Regions from separate parts of the Caulobacter sp. GW821-FHT09B11 genome, predicted to be linked through region 1. Evidence: riboswitches for the same ligand, from Rfam matches in the RefSeq annotation. Region 1 holds a riboswitch; the other holds the start of a gene.
What was found. A riboswitch is a leader RNA that binds a small molecule or an ion and turns the genes downstream of it on or off. The one in region 1 is predicted to bind cobalamin.
Positions count from the first base shown of each region.

Region 2: another riboswitch for cobalamin. It lies ahead of metE (5-methyltetrahydropteroyltriglutamate--homocysteine S-methyltransferase); the one in region 1 lies ahead of AC07N1_RS16585 (TonB-dependent receptor plug domain-containing protein).

Region 1 covers NZ_JBWKPK010000022.1:8,339-15,895, forward strand. Annotated here, with positions in the region: gene AC07N1_RS16530 (DUF3606 domain-containing protein) at 287-469, opposite strand; gene AC07N1_RS16535 (hypothetical protein) at 469-639, opposite strand; gene AC07N1_RS16540 (glutathionylspermidine synthase family protein) at 804-1,964, opposite strand; gene AC07N1_RS16545 (PspA/IM30 family protein) at 1,974-2,708, opposite strand; gene AC07N1_RS16550 (YjfI family protein) at 2,738-3,175, opposite strand; gene AC07N1_RS16555 (YjfK family protein) at 3,320-3,958, shown strand; gene AC07N1_RS16560 (DUF350 domain-containing protein) at 3,985-4,398, shown strand; gene AC07N1_RS16565 (DUF1190 domain-containing protein) at 4,407-5,051, shown strand; gene AC07N1_RS16570 (hypothetical protein) at 5,111-5,251, shown strand; gene AC07N1_RS16575 (response regulator transcription factor) at 5,236-5,592, opposite strand; gene cobU (bifunctional adenosylcobinamide kinase/adenosylcobinamide-phosphate guanylyltransferase) at 5,724-6,239, opposite strand; cobalamin riboswitch at 6,278-6,478, shown strand; gene AC07N1_RS16585 (TonB-dependent receptor plug domain-containing protein) at 6,585-7,557, shown strand, end outside.
Region 2 covers NZ_JBWKPK010000031.1:23,170-30,726, reverse strand. Annotated here, with positions in the region: gene metE (5-methyltetrahydropteroyltriglutamate--homocysteine S-methyltransferase) at 768-3,116, opposite strand; cobalamin riboswitch at 3,230-3,444, opposite strand; gene AC07N1_RS20250 (PepSY domain-containing protein) at 3,602-3,919, shown strand; gene AC07N1_RS20245 (response regulator transcription factor) at 4,046-4,723, shown strand; gene AC07N1_RS20240 (sensor histidine kinase) at 4,746-6,137, shown strand; gene AC07N1_RS20235 (hypothetical protein) at 6,311-7,557, shown strand, end outside.

The sequences.
Region 1 (7,557 bases):
ATCCGTGGCCTCCCTAGCATTTTGGCCAAGAACGCGTCCACCTGCGCTTTGCGTTCCCGCAGTTTTGCCAAGAATTCAGCAAATCATTGCTATGACAACGTTGTCTTGATCGCAGTTTGACGGCGCTCGCCATTTCAAAGGCACGAAACGTCGCCACACGGACAATTACGCCGCCTTTTCGGGACTGGCGGACGACCACCGCGCGTCGCCGATTTGAATTGTGATCGCACAGCGGGAGTCGCGAGACGGACTCATGGGGCCAGCGGGGGGCGAGCGCCCTCGCCGCTCAGCGCTTCTTGCCGAGCTCGGCGGCGATGTCCTTGGTCATCTTGCCGACCTTGCGGTGGGCGGCGGTCAGCTGGTCGCGGGTGACGCCCCAGCGCTTCATCCAATATTCGACGGCCTGGCGCTCGGAGAGGTCGAGGCGCTCCTTGTCGATGAAGCCACGCTTGTCCTTGAGACCGGCCATCAGCTGTTCCACGGCTTGGAGGAGCCGGCCGCGATGCGGTTGGCCTGCTCACGTTGGAAGCGACCGCCGCGCGGCGGCTTGGGACGCGCGGCCAGGGCCGCCTGCTTGAGCCGCAGGGCGCGCTGGATCGGGGTCTCGCCCGGCGGGCCGTCGTCGTTGGAGTCGCTCATTTGGGGGAGCCTAGCACGGGTCTGGACCTGCCCCACATCCGTAAAACCCCCGCGAAAGCGGGGGCCCAGGCTTTTTCTGAAACGCGGGGCGCTAGACGACAAAACGCCTGGGTCCCCGCTTTCGCGGGGATTTTACGGAAGAGATGGTTCCCGCCGGGAAAGCCTCAGCCCTCGATGATGTGCGGCACGAACCGCGCCAGGTTCTTGGTGACCTGACTGTCGTCCTCGCGGATGCCCATGCCCACGGGCTCGGCCCCGACGATCCAGGCGCCGACGACCGGATGCCTGCCGTCGAAGCTGGGCGGCGGGTGGAAGGCCTGGACGATCGCGCCTTCGGCTCCGTAGCCCTGGTCGAGCACGGGCTCGGCGCCCGCCCCGACGATCTCGATATTGGCCCCTTCGCGCGAGAACAGCGGCTTGCGCACATAGTTGGCGCCGAGATTGGACGCCGCCGGGTCGCCCTCGAAATAGGCCTCCAGCAGGTTGGGGTGGCCCTTGTGGCGCTCCCACAGCAGCGGAAGGATCGCCTTGTTGGACAGGATCGCCTTCCACGGCGGCTCCAGCCAGCGGACCTTCGCCGTCGTGAGGTTGGCCGCGTAGGGCTCGCGCAGCATGTCTTCCCAGGGATAGAGCTTGAACGCCGCCTGCAGCAGGTAGCCGTCGGTGTCGACGAACTGCCCCTCCTCGTTCAGGCCGATGGCGTCCATGGCCACGAACTTGGGGTCCAGCCCCGCCTGGGTGGCGAGGTCTTCGAGGAAGCGCACCGTCTGGCGGTCCTCGACGGCGTCGGCGTCGCTGGCGAAGTGCACGAAGCCGCCCTTGGGGAACAGCACGCCGAAGCGCTCGCGCATGGCCTCGAACAGGCTGTTGAACTGGTCGGTCCCCGCCGGCAGCGTTCCTTGCGCCAGCAGGTCCTCGAGCCACAGCCACTGGAAGGTGGCGGCCTCGAACAGGCTGGTGGGGGTGTCGGCGTTGTACTCGTAGAGCTTGGGCGGGGCCGAGCCGTCATAGCCGAAGTCGAACCGTCCGTAGAGGGACGGCTCCTTGGCGCGCCAGGAGGCGGCGACGAAATCCCAGTGCTCGGGCGGGATCGCCAGCTTCTCCAGGAGCTCTTCGCTGGCGACGGCCTCGTCGACCAGATCCAGGCACAGGTCGTGAAGCTGGGCCGCGGCCGGCTCCAGGTCCTCCTCGACCTCGCGCAGGGTGAAGGCGTACGCCGTCCCCTCGTCCCAATAGGCCTGTCCGCCGGTGTGGTGGTAGACGAAGCCGACGGCTTCGGCCTTCTCGCGCCAGTCTGGGCGCGGGGTCAGGGAAAGACGGCGCACGCGGGTTCCTTATTCGGTCTTCGAACCGTCGGTGGACTTCTGCTCGATCTGCAGCGGCGGGGCGGCCGGGGCCAGGCGAGCCAGGATGTCGTCGGCCGACGACTGGCCCGGCAGGATGCCGGCCACGCGCAGCTTCTCGTCGAGATCCGCGCCGGTGCGGCGGTCTTCCAGTTCGCCGGCGGCCTTGATCTTCTCGCCGCGGACCATCTGGCGCTCCTTGATGCGCGCCAGACTGTCGGCGGCCGAGCCGAGGGACGCGCCGGCGCCCGCGCCGCGGGCGGTGACGGCGGCCTGGGCGCGCTGCACCGACTCGTTGACCTTCACGACCTCGACTTCGCGCTTGAGCGTGTCGATGCGGCGGTCGGTGGCGGCGATGGCGGTGTGCAGCTGGTCCTCGGCCTCGCGCATGCCGCCGATCTGCGGCTCCTTCAGCGCGATGTCGCTTTCGAGGTCGGCGATGCGCTGGGCCACCTGGCGGGCCAGGTCCATGTCGCCCTTGGTGACGGCGGCGCGGGCCGAGTTCTCGTACTTGGCGACCTGCTCGCGCAGGCTCTTGACGTCGTTCTCCTGGATGCGCCGGCGGGCGACCAGTGTGGCCAGGTTGTCGCGCGCCTTGGCCTGGGCCGTGTCGGCGTCGCGAATCTCCTGGTCGAGGATGCGGATGGCGTTCGCGTCGACGACGGCGGACGTGGCTTCGTGGGCGCCGGCGCGACCCAGGGTGAACAGCTTGCGCCAGATGGACATCGGAGGGCTCCGGGAAACTTCGGTTAGGGTCAGGCGGCGGTGGAGAACGAGGCGCGCAGGTCCGAGGCGGCCTCGATGGCGTTCTCGGCGAGGGTGCGCAGCTCGATGACGATATCCTCGATCGAGGTCGTGGTCGAAAGCTCGCCGAACAGCTCGTAGTAGTCGCGGCCGCCGACGGCGCTGATGCCGAAGTTCGACAGCGGCACCAGCTTCTGGGCCTTCAGCAGGAATTCGTTGAAGGCGTGGCGGTCTTCCTGTTCGTCGACGGGCCACAGCAGGGCCGAGGCGGCGATCTGCTGGTCGCTGACGCTGACATAGATCTCGAGGTCGCCCTGCCAGTGCATGGTGGCCAGCAGGATCGGGTCGGAGCCTTCCAGCACCCGCACGCTCAGCTCGTCGGCGCCCACGCCGGGCGCTTCGTCCAGGGCCGCCTTCAGGGAGCGGACAGTCCAGGGCGTCTGACTCATCGGGTCGTGATCCTCTCTAGCCGGCCATCTTGACCGTTTCATACAAGATGGGAGGCCGAAGGCCAGTCGTCGAGAGCGAGCATGGCCCCTTTTACAGCGCAGGCTGGCGCCGTACATGAGGAAGCGTTCTTTCAGGGACCAGCCATGTTCAGTCGCTTATTCGGCCGCAAGGAGCCCGCTCCCGAGTCGGCCCTGCCCGCCATCCGCAACGTTACGCTGGGGCGGACCGTCTGGCTGGACCCTCTGGCCTGGAAGCGCTTCGGCGCCGACAGCAAGTTCCCGCTCGACCACGACACGCTGGAAATCACCGCTCAGGGCCTGGTGGACCTGAAGGACGGCGGCTTCGTGCACCGGTTCTACACCGACGACCACGTGATGTTTCAGGCGGTGTCCGACGACCGCGAGGGCCAACGGCTGACCGACGTCACCCTGTTCGTCCCCTGGGACAGCGCCTATCCGGGCGGCCGCGCCGATCGCGACGCCTGGGGCAAGCGCCTGCGCGCCCGCACCTTCACGCCCGCCGGCCTGCCCGAGTACCACCGCTTCTGGTTCGGCGAGGACGCCGAGAGCCAGGAACCCGTGACCTTCTGGGAAGACCTGCACGACGACCGGGACGGGATCCCCGACCGGCGGATCTTCCAGACCTGCATGCTGTTCGCCCGCGACCTGCCGGGCGAGGGCCGTGAACTGCTGCTGGCGATCGAGATGGAGACCGAGGACCGCGAGGTCTCGTTCGAAACCATGATCGGCGTGCCGCTCGAAGTCGGCGAATTCCGCGCCTGAACCAAGGTCCATAGGGGAAACTAGAGATGTTCGACGTCCAAGCCTTCGGCGAAAGCGCCCTGGCCTTCCTGGTGGCCTTCGTCGCCGCCGGCGTGTTCACGGTGATCTTCAAGATCGTCTACCAGGCGGTGACGCCCTACAACGAGGCCAAGCTGATCCGCGAGGGCAACGTCGCCGCCGCCATCGCCCTGGGCGGCGCCGTGGTCGGCTACGTGCTGCCGCTGGCGTCCGCGCTCAGCCACACCGTCAGCCTGCTGGAGTTCGCCGCCTGGGCCCTGCTGGCCGCCGTCATCCAGATCGCCGCCTTCACCCTGGTGCGGTTCACGGTGCTCAAGGACCTGATCGACCGGATCGAGAAGGCCGAGGTCGCCGCCGGCGTCTATCTGGCTTCGATCTCGCTGGCCGTCGGCCTGCTGAACGCCGCCTGCATGACCTCGTGAGGCCGGACATGAACGCCCACTCCCCCGCCCCGTCCCGCCGCCGCAAGCGCTCCAGCGCCGTGGCCCTGACGGGCCTGATGGCCGGCTCGGCCTTCACCCTGTCCGCGTGCGGCGATCCCGGCTCGGCCACCCAGTGGGGCGACCCGCCGGCGGCCGTCTCGGGCAAGAAGGTCGACGCCTCCAGCTTCGCCAATCTCGACGAGTGCAAGGCCTCGGGCGATTTCACGGCCGACCAGTGCCAGACGGCCTATGACGAAGCCCAGAAGGCCAGCGCCGAGAACGCGCCCAAGTTCTCCGACCAGCAGAGCTGCGAGGAGCGCTACGGCGTCGACCAGTGCGTGCCGCGCAGCCAGGCCAATGGCGGCGGCAGCTTCTTCACCCCGCTGCTGACCGGCTTCATCATCGGCCAGGCGCTCGAGGGCATGAACAACCGCGGCTATCGCGGCGCGCCGATGTACCGCGACCGCGACGGCACCTACTACAGCGGCTCGGGCTATCCGGTGTCGCGCGACTATCTCTCGGGCCGCAGCCGGGTGCGCAGCGACAGCTTCGACGCCCCCTCGCGCTACGAGGCGCCGACCCGCGTGCAGAGCCGCAGCAGCGTCATCTCGCGCGGCGGCTTCGGCGGCGGCTCGCGCGGCTTCGGCGGCTAAACGGAACTAAAGGCGGGTCGTCTCGCGTTGGTTGGTCGACGACCACGCGAGGCGACCGCATGACCGACAAGACCATCACCGGCGTTCCCCATCCCCGATGGTGGCAGCGCCATCCGACCCTGGCCCTGTGCGCGGCCTGGGGTCTGGGTCTTGGACTTCTGGCGACCGCCGTCGCGCTGGGACTTCAGGCCGCGGCCTGAACGCCGGCGCGCTCCATGGCGCGCACCGCCGACAGCAGCCTGGCCGGCGTCACCGGCTTTTCGAGCCACAGGTCGGGCTCGACCTTCAGCACGCGCGGATCGCTGGCCGAGACCATCAGCACCGGCGTCCCCCGCCCTTCGAGCGAACGGATCAGTTCGGCGCCGGTCATGCGCGGCATGGCGTTGTCGGTGATCAGCAGGTCGGGCGCGAAGGCCTCGAAGGCTTCCAGCGCTTCCTGGCCGTCACGGCTCCACAGCACCTCGAAACCCGCCTCTTCCAGCAGGATCTCGTAGACGCCGCCGAGCAGCATGTCGTCTTCGGCGATGAGGATCCGTCGCATGGCAGCCCGCCCGTCGAATTAAGTGAATTCGAATGTGTAAATAGGTCTTAACCATGCCTGCGCCCCCGGTGTCAGCGTGCGCAATCGTCGCATCGCCGAAAGTTGAGCAATCGGGGCGGGAGCGCCGAGAATCACTTCATCCGCAGGCTTAGCCCAGCGACGACCAGTTCAACGGCGTCGGCGACGGCCGCCAGGGCCTGATGCAGACGGCCGGCCTCGTCGCGGAACCTGCGGGCCAAGGCGTTGTCGGGCACGACGCCCCAGCCGACCTCGTTGGACACCAGCCAGAGTTCGCCGTCGACGGCCGAGGCCGCCGCGACCAGCGCTGCCGCTTCGGTCGAGAGATCTTTTTCCGCCAGCATGAGGTTGGTCAACCAAAGGGTCAGGCAATCGACCACCGCCACGCTGCCCGACGGCAGGCCGCGCAAGGCGGAAACGAGATCGAAGGGCGCCTCCAGGGTGGTCCAGGCCTGGCCGCGATCGGCCTGGTGGCGGGCGATGCGCTCCTCCATCTCGGCGTCGAAGGCCTGGGCGGTGACGATCATCACCGGCCGGACGCCGACCGCGGCTGCCATCGCCTCGGCCGCCCCTTGCGCGAAGGCGCTCTTACCCGAACGCGCGCCGCCCAGAACGAGTGTCAGTGACAACGGGGAACTCCAGATTGACGGTGTGCAGCGCACCCTATAGTCCAGCCGGCGCGACAGGTTCCTCCCAAAGAGGATGAAAAGGGAACTCGGGTGTGAAACCCGGGCTGCCCCCGCAACTGTAAGCGGCGAGTTCGCGCGTCACACGCCACTGGGTCTGTTCCTCGGAAAAGAGCTGGGAAGGCGACGCGCAGCAACGATGACCCGCGAGCCAGGAGACCTGCCTGTCGCAGTCGTCCTTCGTCCGGCCGGGGTGCGCCGTACGATCGGGTCTTCCCGCATGGCGACGCTTCGGTCCGGGCGTGTTCACCAGAACACGCTCCTTCTTGTCGCGCACGGAGGAATGACATGCGCCCTGTTTCCCTGCTGGCCCTCGCGGCCGCAGTTCCCGCCCTGGCCCTGCCTGGCCTGGCTTTCGCCGATACGGCCGTGGCCGAAGTCGATCAGGTGGTGGTCACCGCCGGTCGCGAGCCTGAAAAGCTGTCGGAAGTCTCGACCAGCATGACCGTGATCGACGCCGAGGCCCTGAAGAAGGCCCAGGCCGTCGTGATCTCCGACCTGCTGTCGCGCACCCCGGGCGTCACCGTCACCCGCAACGGCGGCGTCGGCGGCACGACCCAGCTGCGCATCCGCGGCGCCGAGACCGACCAGACCGTGGTGCTGATCGACGGCGTCAAGCTGAACGATCCGTCCTCGACCGGCGGCGGCTACAACTTCGCCACCCTGCTGGCCGGCAACGTCAACCGCATCGAGGTGCTGCGCGGCTCGCAGTCGACCCTGTGGGGCAGCCAGGCCATCGGCGGCGTCGTCAACCTGCTGACCGCCACGCCCAGCGGCCCGCTGACCACCCAGCTGGCGACCGAGGTCGGCTCGCGCGACACCGCCTACGGCAACGCCGCGCTCAGCGCCGGCGGCGACTGGGGCGGCTGGCGGATCGCCGGCGCCTACTACACTACCGACGGCGTCTCGGCCTTCGGCAAGTCGTACGGCGGCAAGGAAAAGGACGGCTACCGCAACGCTGGGGTCAGCGGCCGCCTGGACCTGAACGTCACCGACTGGGCCACCGTCGACCTGCGCACGTCGTACGCCGCCTCGAAGAACGAGTTCGACGGCTTCCCCGCCCCGCTCTACGCCTTCGCCGACAGCCCCGAGTACGGCAAGACCAAGGAACTGGTCAGCTACGCCGGCGTGCGCCTGAGCGCCTTCGACGGCGCGCTGAAGAACCGCCTCGGCTTCGGCTACACCCAGACCGACCGCGACAACTTCGATCCCAGCTCGTCGGTCCCCAAGACCTTCGACGCCCGCGGCACCAACAAGCGCT
Region 2 (7,557 bases), on a different contig from region 1:
CTCAACTGCCCTTGCGGCTGATAGAGGGGTTCCCGCCACAAGGGCGGGAATGACGGGAGGAAAGGTTGGGGCGCACCGGTTCGGCGCGCCCACTTGTCGGTCAGGCGTCGATCAGCGCCCGCGCCGTTTTCGCCGCCGCGACCATGTTGGCCAGGGCCGGCTCCACCTCTTCCCAGCGATTCCCAGCGCCTCGTCTTCAGGCCGCAGTTCGTGGATGCACGCGCCGGGGCTGGCTGAGTGGGAGGCCCAAGCCATCAAAACTCCCGTCATTCCCGCCCTTGTGGCGGGAAGCCCTGGTTCCGCTCGCACGTGAGGCGCCAGCGGACCGCTGGCGGTCCGCCTCAACTGCCCTTGCGGCTGAGAGAGGGGTTCCCGCCACAAGGGCGGGAATGACGGGAGGAAAGGTGGGGCGCACCGGTTCGGCGCGCCCTTTGTCGGTCAGGCGGTGAGCGCCGCCCGTGCCGCTTTCGCCGCGGCGACCATGTTGGCCAGGGCCGGTTCCACTTCTTCCCAGCGACGGGTTTTCAGGCCGCAGTTCGTGGATGCACGCGCCGGGGTTGGCTGAGTGGAAGCGCAAGCCATCAAAACTCCCGTCATTCCCGCCCTTGTGGCGGGAAGCCCTGGTTCCGCTCGCACGTGAAACGCAAGCGGCGTGCTGAGCACGCCGCCACTACTGCCCTTGCGGCCGAAAGAGGGGTTCCCGCCACAAGGGCGGGAATGACGGGAGGAAAGGGTGGGGCGCACCGGTTCGGCGCGCCCTTTGTCGGTCAGGTGGTGAGCGCCGCCCGCGCCGCTTTCGCCGCCGCGACCATGTTGGCCAGGGCCGGTTCCACTTCTTCCCAGCGACGGGTCTTCAGGCCGCAGTCGGGGTTGACCCAGAGCTGGGCGGGCGAAAGGCGCTGGCCGGCTTTTTCCAGGAGGTCGAGCATCTCGGCGGCCGCGGGGCTGCGGGGGGCGTGGATGTCGTAGACGCCGGGGCCGATCTGGGCCGGGTAGGCGTAGGCTTCGAAGGCGTCGAGCAGCTCCATCTTCGAGCGGGCGGTCTCGATGGAGATGACGTCGGCGTCCATGGCGCCGATGGCGGCTATGATGTCGTTGAACTCCGAATAGCACATGTGGGTGTGGACCTGGGTCTGGGGGGCCACGCCCGAGGCGGCGATGCGGAAGGCCTCGACGGCCCAGGCCAAATAGGCGTCCCAGTCGCCGCGGCGCAGGGGCAGGCCCTCGCGCAGGGCGGCCTCGTCGATCTGGATGATCGCGGCGCCCGCGGCTTCGAGGTCGACGACCTCGTCGCGGACGGCCAGGGCGATCTGGCGGCAGGTTTCCGAGCGGGGGATGTCGTCGCGGACGAACGACCACTGCAGGATGGTGACCGGGCCGGTCAGCATGCCCTTCATGGGGCGGGCGGTGAGGCCCTGGGCGTAACGCCACCACTCCACCGTCATCGGCGCGGGGCGCGAGACGTCGCCGTAGAGGATCGGCGGTCGCACGCAGCGCGAGCCGTAGGACTGGACCCAGGCGTGCTTGGTGAAGGTGAAGCCCGTCAGGCGCTCGCCGAAATACTGCACCATGTCGTTGCGCTCGAACTCGCCGTGGACCAGCACGTCGAGGCCGATCTCCTGCTGCCAGGCCACCGCGCGGGCGGTCTCGGCGCGCAGGAAGGCCTCGTAGTCGGCGTCGGGCAGCGCGCCCTTGGCGTGGGCGGCGCGGGCCTGGCGGACGGCGGCGGTCTGCGGGAATGAGCCGATGGTGGTGGTCGGCAGGGGCGGCAGGGAGAGTCTGGCCTGCTGCAGGGCGATGCGCTCGGCGAAGGGCGTGGCGCGGGCGGCGTCGGCCGGTGTCAGCGCGGCGGCGCGGGCCTGGACGGCGGCGTCGTGGATCAGCGGCGAGGTCTTGCGCGAGGCGACGGCGGCGCTGGAGGCGGCGAGCTGGTCGCGGACGGCGGCGCGGCCCTGGTTGAGGGCCTTGGCCAGCACTGACAGCTCCTCCAGCTTCTGGACGGCGAAGGCCAGCCACTGGCTGACCCGCGGGTCGAGGCCGGTCTCGATCGAGAGGTCGAGCGGGGTGTGCAGCAGCGAGCAGGACGGAGCCAGGATCACGCGGTCGGGGCCGCGGGCGGAGACGACGGGCTCGACGCGGTCGAGGATGGCTTCCAGGTCGGCGCGCCAGACGTTGCGGCCGTCGACGACGCCGAGCGACAGGACGAGGCTGTCGCGGGCCAGGGCGAGGACAGCGTCCAGGTCCTGCGGAGCGCGGACCAGATCCAGGTGCAGGCCCTCGACCGGCAGGTTGGCGGCGGTGGCGAGGTTGTCACCATAGGTCCCGAAATAGCTGGCGAGAAGAATGCTGATGCGCGGGGCGGCGTGGGTCAGGGCGCCGTAGGCGCGGCGGATCTCGGCGCGCTCGAAGTCGGTGAGGTCGAGCGCCAGGCAGGGCTCGTCGACCTGCACCCAGTCGGCGCCGGCGGCGGCCAGGCGCTGGAGCAGCTCGGCGTAGACCGGCAGCAGGGCCGACAGCAGGGAGAGGGGCTGGAAGTCCTTCGCCTTCGACTTGGCCAGCTTGAGGAAGGTGACGGGGCCGAGGATCACCGGGCGGGTGTGGATCCCCCGGGCCTTGGCCTCGAGGAAGGCGTCGACGACCTTGGTCGAGGCCAGGGTGAAGGCCTGGCCGGGGGCCAGTTCAGGCGCGAGGTAGTGGTAGTTGGTGTCGAACCACTTGGTCATCTCCATGGCCGGCAAGCCGGTCCCGGAGGCTTCGTGCGAACAGCCGTGGTCGCAGGTTTCTCTGCCCTGCGTTCCGCCACCTTGCGTCCCTCTGGCCATGGCGAAGTAGAGCGGCAGGTCCATCGGACCGCCGGTCCAGCCGTAGACGGCCGGGACGGCGCCGACCATGACGGCGGTGTCGAGCACGTGGTCGTAGAGCGAGAAGTCGCCGCTGGGGACGTGGTCGACCCCGAGGTCGGCCTGGCGGCGCCAGGCCAGGGCGCGCAGGGCGGCGGCTTCGGTCTCCAGCCCTTCGGCGTCGAGACGGCCGGCCCAGTGGGCTTCGAGGGCGGTCTTCAGGCGGCGCTGCGGGCCGATGCGGGGAAAGCCGAGGGCGGCGACGGTGACGGTCATTTCATAGCCTCTGTCTCGATGGTGACGGAGGCTGGACGGGGCGCAGGCATAGGCGCGCGAACGGGCTGGCCGACCCGCGCCTGGACTAGCGACCAGACCGGGCACCCCGCCGGAGGACGTTATCTGTCGAGGCAGGTCTCCTGGCTCGCGGGTCGACGCCGCCGTCCTGGCCTTCCCGATGCGCCACCGAGTCGAGTTCGGCGCATCAGTGACACGTATCGGACGGCCGCTCGCCGCTCACAGTTGCGGGGGCAGCGCCGGTTTCACACCGGCTTCCCTCTTAGCTTTGGACGCAAAACGTCCGCAGACCACGACCCGCTTATCAAGCCTGGGTCGGCCGGCATTGTCAACAAGGACATAAAGATATCTTTATGTGATTTTAGATTGTGGTCGGGCGGGGCCTTGGACCGTGACAGGACGTCGCACACCGTTCATAAACCCCGCGTTCAGTCTCCATTCAGCCGTGCTCCTCTAAACCGGACGACATGAAGCCGATCCGCGCCATACTCGCCGCAGCCGCCATCGTCGCCGCCCTTCCGGGCGCGGCTCTGGCCCAGCGCGGCCCGGACTCGCTGGGCGCCGACTGGCGCGCCCGGCAGGACCAGGCGCGTGGCGGCGTGCAGTCGGGCCGCCTGGTGCCGCTGAGCGCGGTCATCGACAATATCGCCCGCCGCACCCCCGGCCGCCTGCTCGACGCAGGGCTGGAGGGGCGCAACTATCGCATCCGCTGGGCGACCACGGACGGCCGCCGAATCGACTTCATCGTCGACGCCGAGAGCGGCCGCATCCTCAGCGGCGGGTAGAGCGTGACGGCTGAGACCATGAGCGATTTCGGCGTTCGTCACGCTCTACCTTTTGCTTGCGAGCCTGTTTATCCGGTTCGGACGGGACCGTCCGAACCGGACAGGCTCTAGGGAGTTCCTCGAGACATGCGCATCCTGCTCGTCGAAGACGATCCCGACCTGTCGCGCCAGCTGAAGCTGGCCCTCTCCGACGCGGGTTACGCCGTCGACCACGCCGCCGATGGCGAGGAAGCCCAGTTCCTGGGCGAGACCGAGCCCTATGACGCGGTGATCCTGGACCTCGGCTTGCCCAAGGTGGACGGGGTGTCGGTGCTGGAGCGCTGGCGGCGCGGCAATGTCGCCACGCCGGTGCTGATCCTGACCGCCCGCGGCGCCTGGAGCGAAAAGGTCGCCGGCTTCGACGCCGGGGCCGACGACTACCTGACCAAGCCTTTCCACACCGAAGAGCTGCTGGCGCGCCTGCGGGCGCTGCTGCGGCGCTCGGCCGGCCACGCCGCGCCGAGCCTGACCTGCGGCGGCCTGCGCCTGGATCCGCGCGCGGCGCGGGCCAGCGTCAACGGCGAGCCGCTGCGCCTGACCTCGCTGGAATACCGCCTGCTGCACTACATGATGATGCACCAGGGCCGGGTGATCGGCCGCACCGAGCTGGTCGAGCACCTGTACGACCAGGATTTCGACCGCGACAGCAACACCATCGAGGTGTTCATCGGCCGGCTGCGCAAGAAGCTGGGCGCCGACCGCATCGAGACGGTGCGGGGCCTCGGCTACCGCCTGATCCCGCTGGAAGGCGAGACCGCGGGGTGACCGCGCGCGGGGGCGAGGCTTGATGCTCGACTTCCGCAAGCGCTCGCTCGTCCGGCGGCTGGTGCTGCTGGCGGCGATCTGGACGCTGTTCGTGCTGCTGGCGGCCGGGGCCTTCCTGACCGCCCAGTTCCGCGACGCCGCCATCCGCCGCTTCGACCAGTCGCTGGCGGTGCTGACCGACGACCTCTATGCCGGCTCGACGGTGGAGGACGGGGTGGTCAAGGCGCCGTTCCTGACCGACATCCGCGCCACGCGGGCCTATTCCGGCCGCTACTGGGCGATCTTCGCCCAGAAGAGCGGCGGCGGGCTCTCGGCGATCGAGCGTTCGCGCTCGCTGTTCGACAGCGACCTGATGCTGTCCACCGCCCAGATCGACCGGCTGACCGCCGATCCGGGCAAGACCCTCTACTTCGACATGCGCGGGCCGCAGGACAAGCCGCTGCGGGCGGCGGCGATCCTGACGCGGCTGCCGGGGCATCCGGCGCCGGTGGTGTTCATCGCCGCCGAGGATCGCTCCCCGATCGACGACGACGCCGACCGCTTCGGCCGGATCACGGCCTTAGCCCTGCTGCTGCTGGGCGTGGGCCTGATCGTGGCCATCGTCGTCCAGGTGCGCTTTGGCCTGCAGCCGATCTTCCGCCTGCGTCGCGAGATCGCCGGGGTGCGCAGCGGCAAGGCGGAAAGACTGGTCGGGCCCTATCCGGAAGAGCTGGAGCCGCTGGCCGGCGAGCTGAACGGCCTGCTGGCGCACAACCAGGAAGTCGTCGAGCGCCAGCGCACCCACGTCGGCAACCTGGCCCACGCCCTGAAGACGCCGCTGTCGGTGATGCTGACCGAGGCCAGCCAGCAGGGCGGGGCGCTGGCGGAAGTCGTCGAGCGCCAGGCCCAGACCATGCGCGAGCAGGTCGACCACCACCTGCGCCGGGCGCGGGCGGCGGCGCGCTCGCAGACCAGCGGCGAGCGCACGCCGGTGGAGCCGATCCTCGACGAACTGGCCGTGACCCTGGAGCGGATCTTCCAGGACAAGGCTGACGGGCGGGGCGTGGAGATCGACTGGCGCTGTCCGGAAGACCTGTGCTTCCAGGGCGAGCGGCAGGACTTCATGGAGCTGGCCGGCAACGTCATGGAGAACGCCGGCAAGTGGTCGAAGGCCCGCATTCGCGCCGAGGCCAAGGCGGACGGCGAGGGCCGCATGCTGCTGACCGTCGACGACGACGGCCCGGGCATTCCGGCCGAGCAGCGGGCCCAGGCGCTGAAGCGCGGCCAGCGGATGGACGAGCACACGCCGGGCACCGGGCTTGGCCTGTCGATCGTCGACGAACTGGCGCGGGCCTATGGCGGTTCGGTGACGCTGGACGATTCGCCCCTCGGGGGGCTGCGGGTGGTGCTGTCGCTGCCGCGCGCCGAGGGTTGAGGCCGCCGCGCGCCACTCAGGCGATAGCGCGCTGTCGTCAAGGTGGAGCTTTCAGCGCCGCGACACTTCGCCCCGCCTTGCGGCGTTGAAAAAGCAGCGGTTTCGGAAAGTCTTAACCTCGTTGGCAACATGGTTGACGCTGCCTGGACATCCCCCGTCCCCGGCGGAGATCGATGCCCGCAATCGCCGCGCACAAACTGCAGATCCTCAGGACGCTGGTCGAGACCGCGCCCGATGCGGCTCTGCGCAGTCTGGAGCTCGCCCTGGCCAACGCCGGCGGGCAGGGGGCGCTGGCGACCGTGCGGGCCATGGTCGAGGACGAGACCGCCGACCGCTACGTCCGCAACACCATTCTTTCCCCCATCGCGCCCCTGTGCCAGCCGCGGCCTGAAGGCCTGCCGCAGTTCCCGCGCCGGGCGCTGGCCCTGCTGTGGAAGGCGCTGAAGGTCGAGGCCCCGCGCCAGGTCGCCGAGGGCGCGGCCCGCTGCAATCCCTGGGATCTCGACAACGGGGCGCCCGACGTCTTCAACGAGCTGTGCAAGATCGCCGCCCGCGGCCTGCGCGCGGCCGATCGGCCCGACTACGAGGCCATCGCCCAGATCTGCGACGCCGACGAGCTGGCCGACTATCTCGACCTGTCGGTGATCGTCCGCAACGCCCTGCCGCGACTGTCGGAATGGGTCAGCCGGATGAGCGGCGAGCGCGCGGCGGCCGCGCGCCTGGCCTATCGCGACGCCTGCGCGATCAGCGACGACGCCGGGCCGCGGATGTTCGAGATGCTGGCGGCGCACCTGCCCGAGCCCTGGCGGATCCTGCGGGTGATCTCGGCGGTGATGGACCGTCCCAACGACCGCTACCTGGCCTCGTCGGAGGTCAAGGAATTCGGCGAGCGGATGCTGGCCGACATCGAGGCCAGCATCGAGCACGTGCGCGGCTTCGACCTGGAGGGCGGCGAGGCGGCCGGACGCGAGGCGGCGGCCTCGGCCCAGCGCATCGCCCAACAGCTGACCGAGTTCGAACAGGCGGTCGACGTGGCCAAGGACGGCCCGTGGGGCAAGCGCCTGGCCAAGTTCAAGCAGGCCGCGGCCCAGGCGGCCGAGACGCGGATGAACGCCGCCGACAAGGAGCTGGGCCTGGCCTTGCCGCTGCGGCCGATCTCGATGATGGGCAAGATGGGCGGCGGCAAGGGCGTGCCGAAGCTCGAAGAGGCGCCGGACGCGGCCCTGGTGCGCCGCGCCGCCTCGGCCCTGGCCTTCATCGAGGACCTGCGGCCCTGCGCGGCCCAAGCCGGCTACGGCTCGACCCGCGCCAAGGTGCTGGAGAAGCTGAACCAGCGGCTGGACCAGTACATCGAGGACAGCCTGCACGTGGCCCGCACCGGCGAGGGCGGCGACCCGCAGGTGGCCCGCGCCTATCTCGA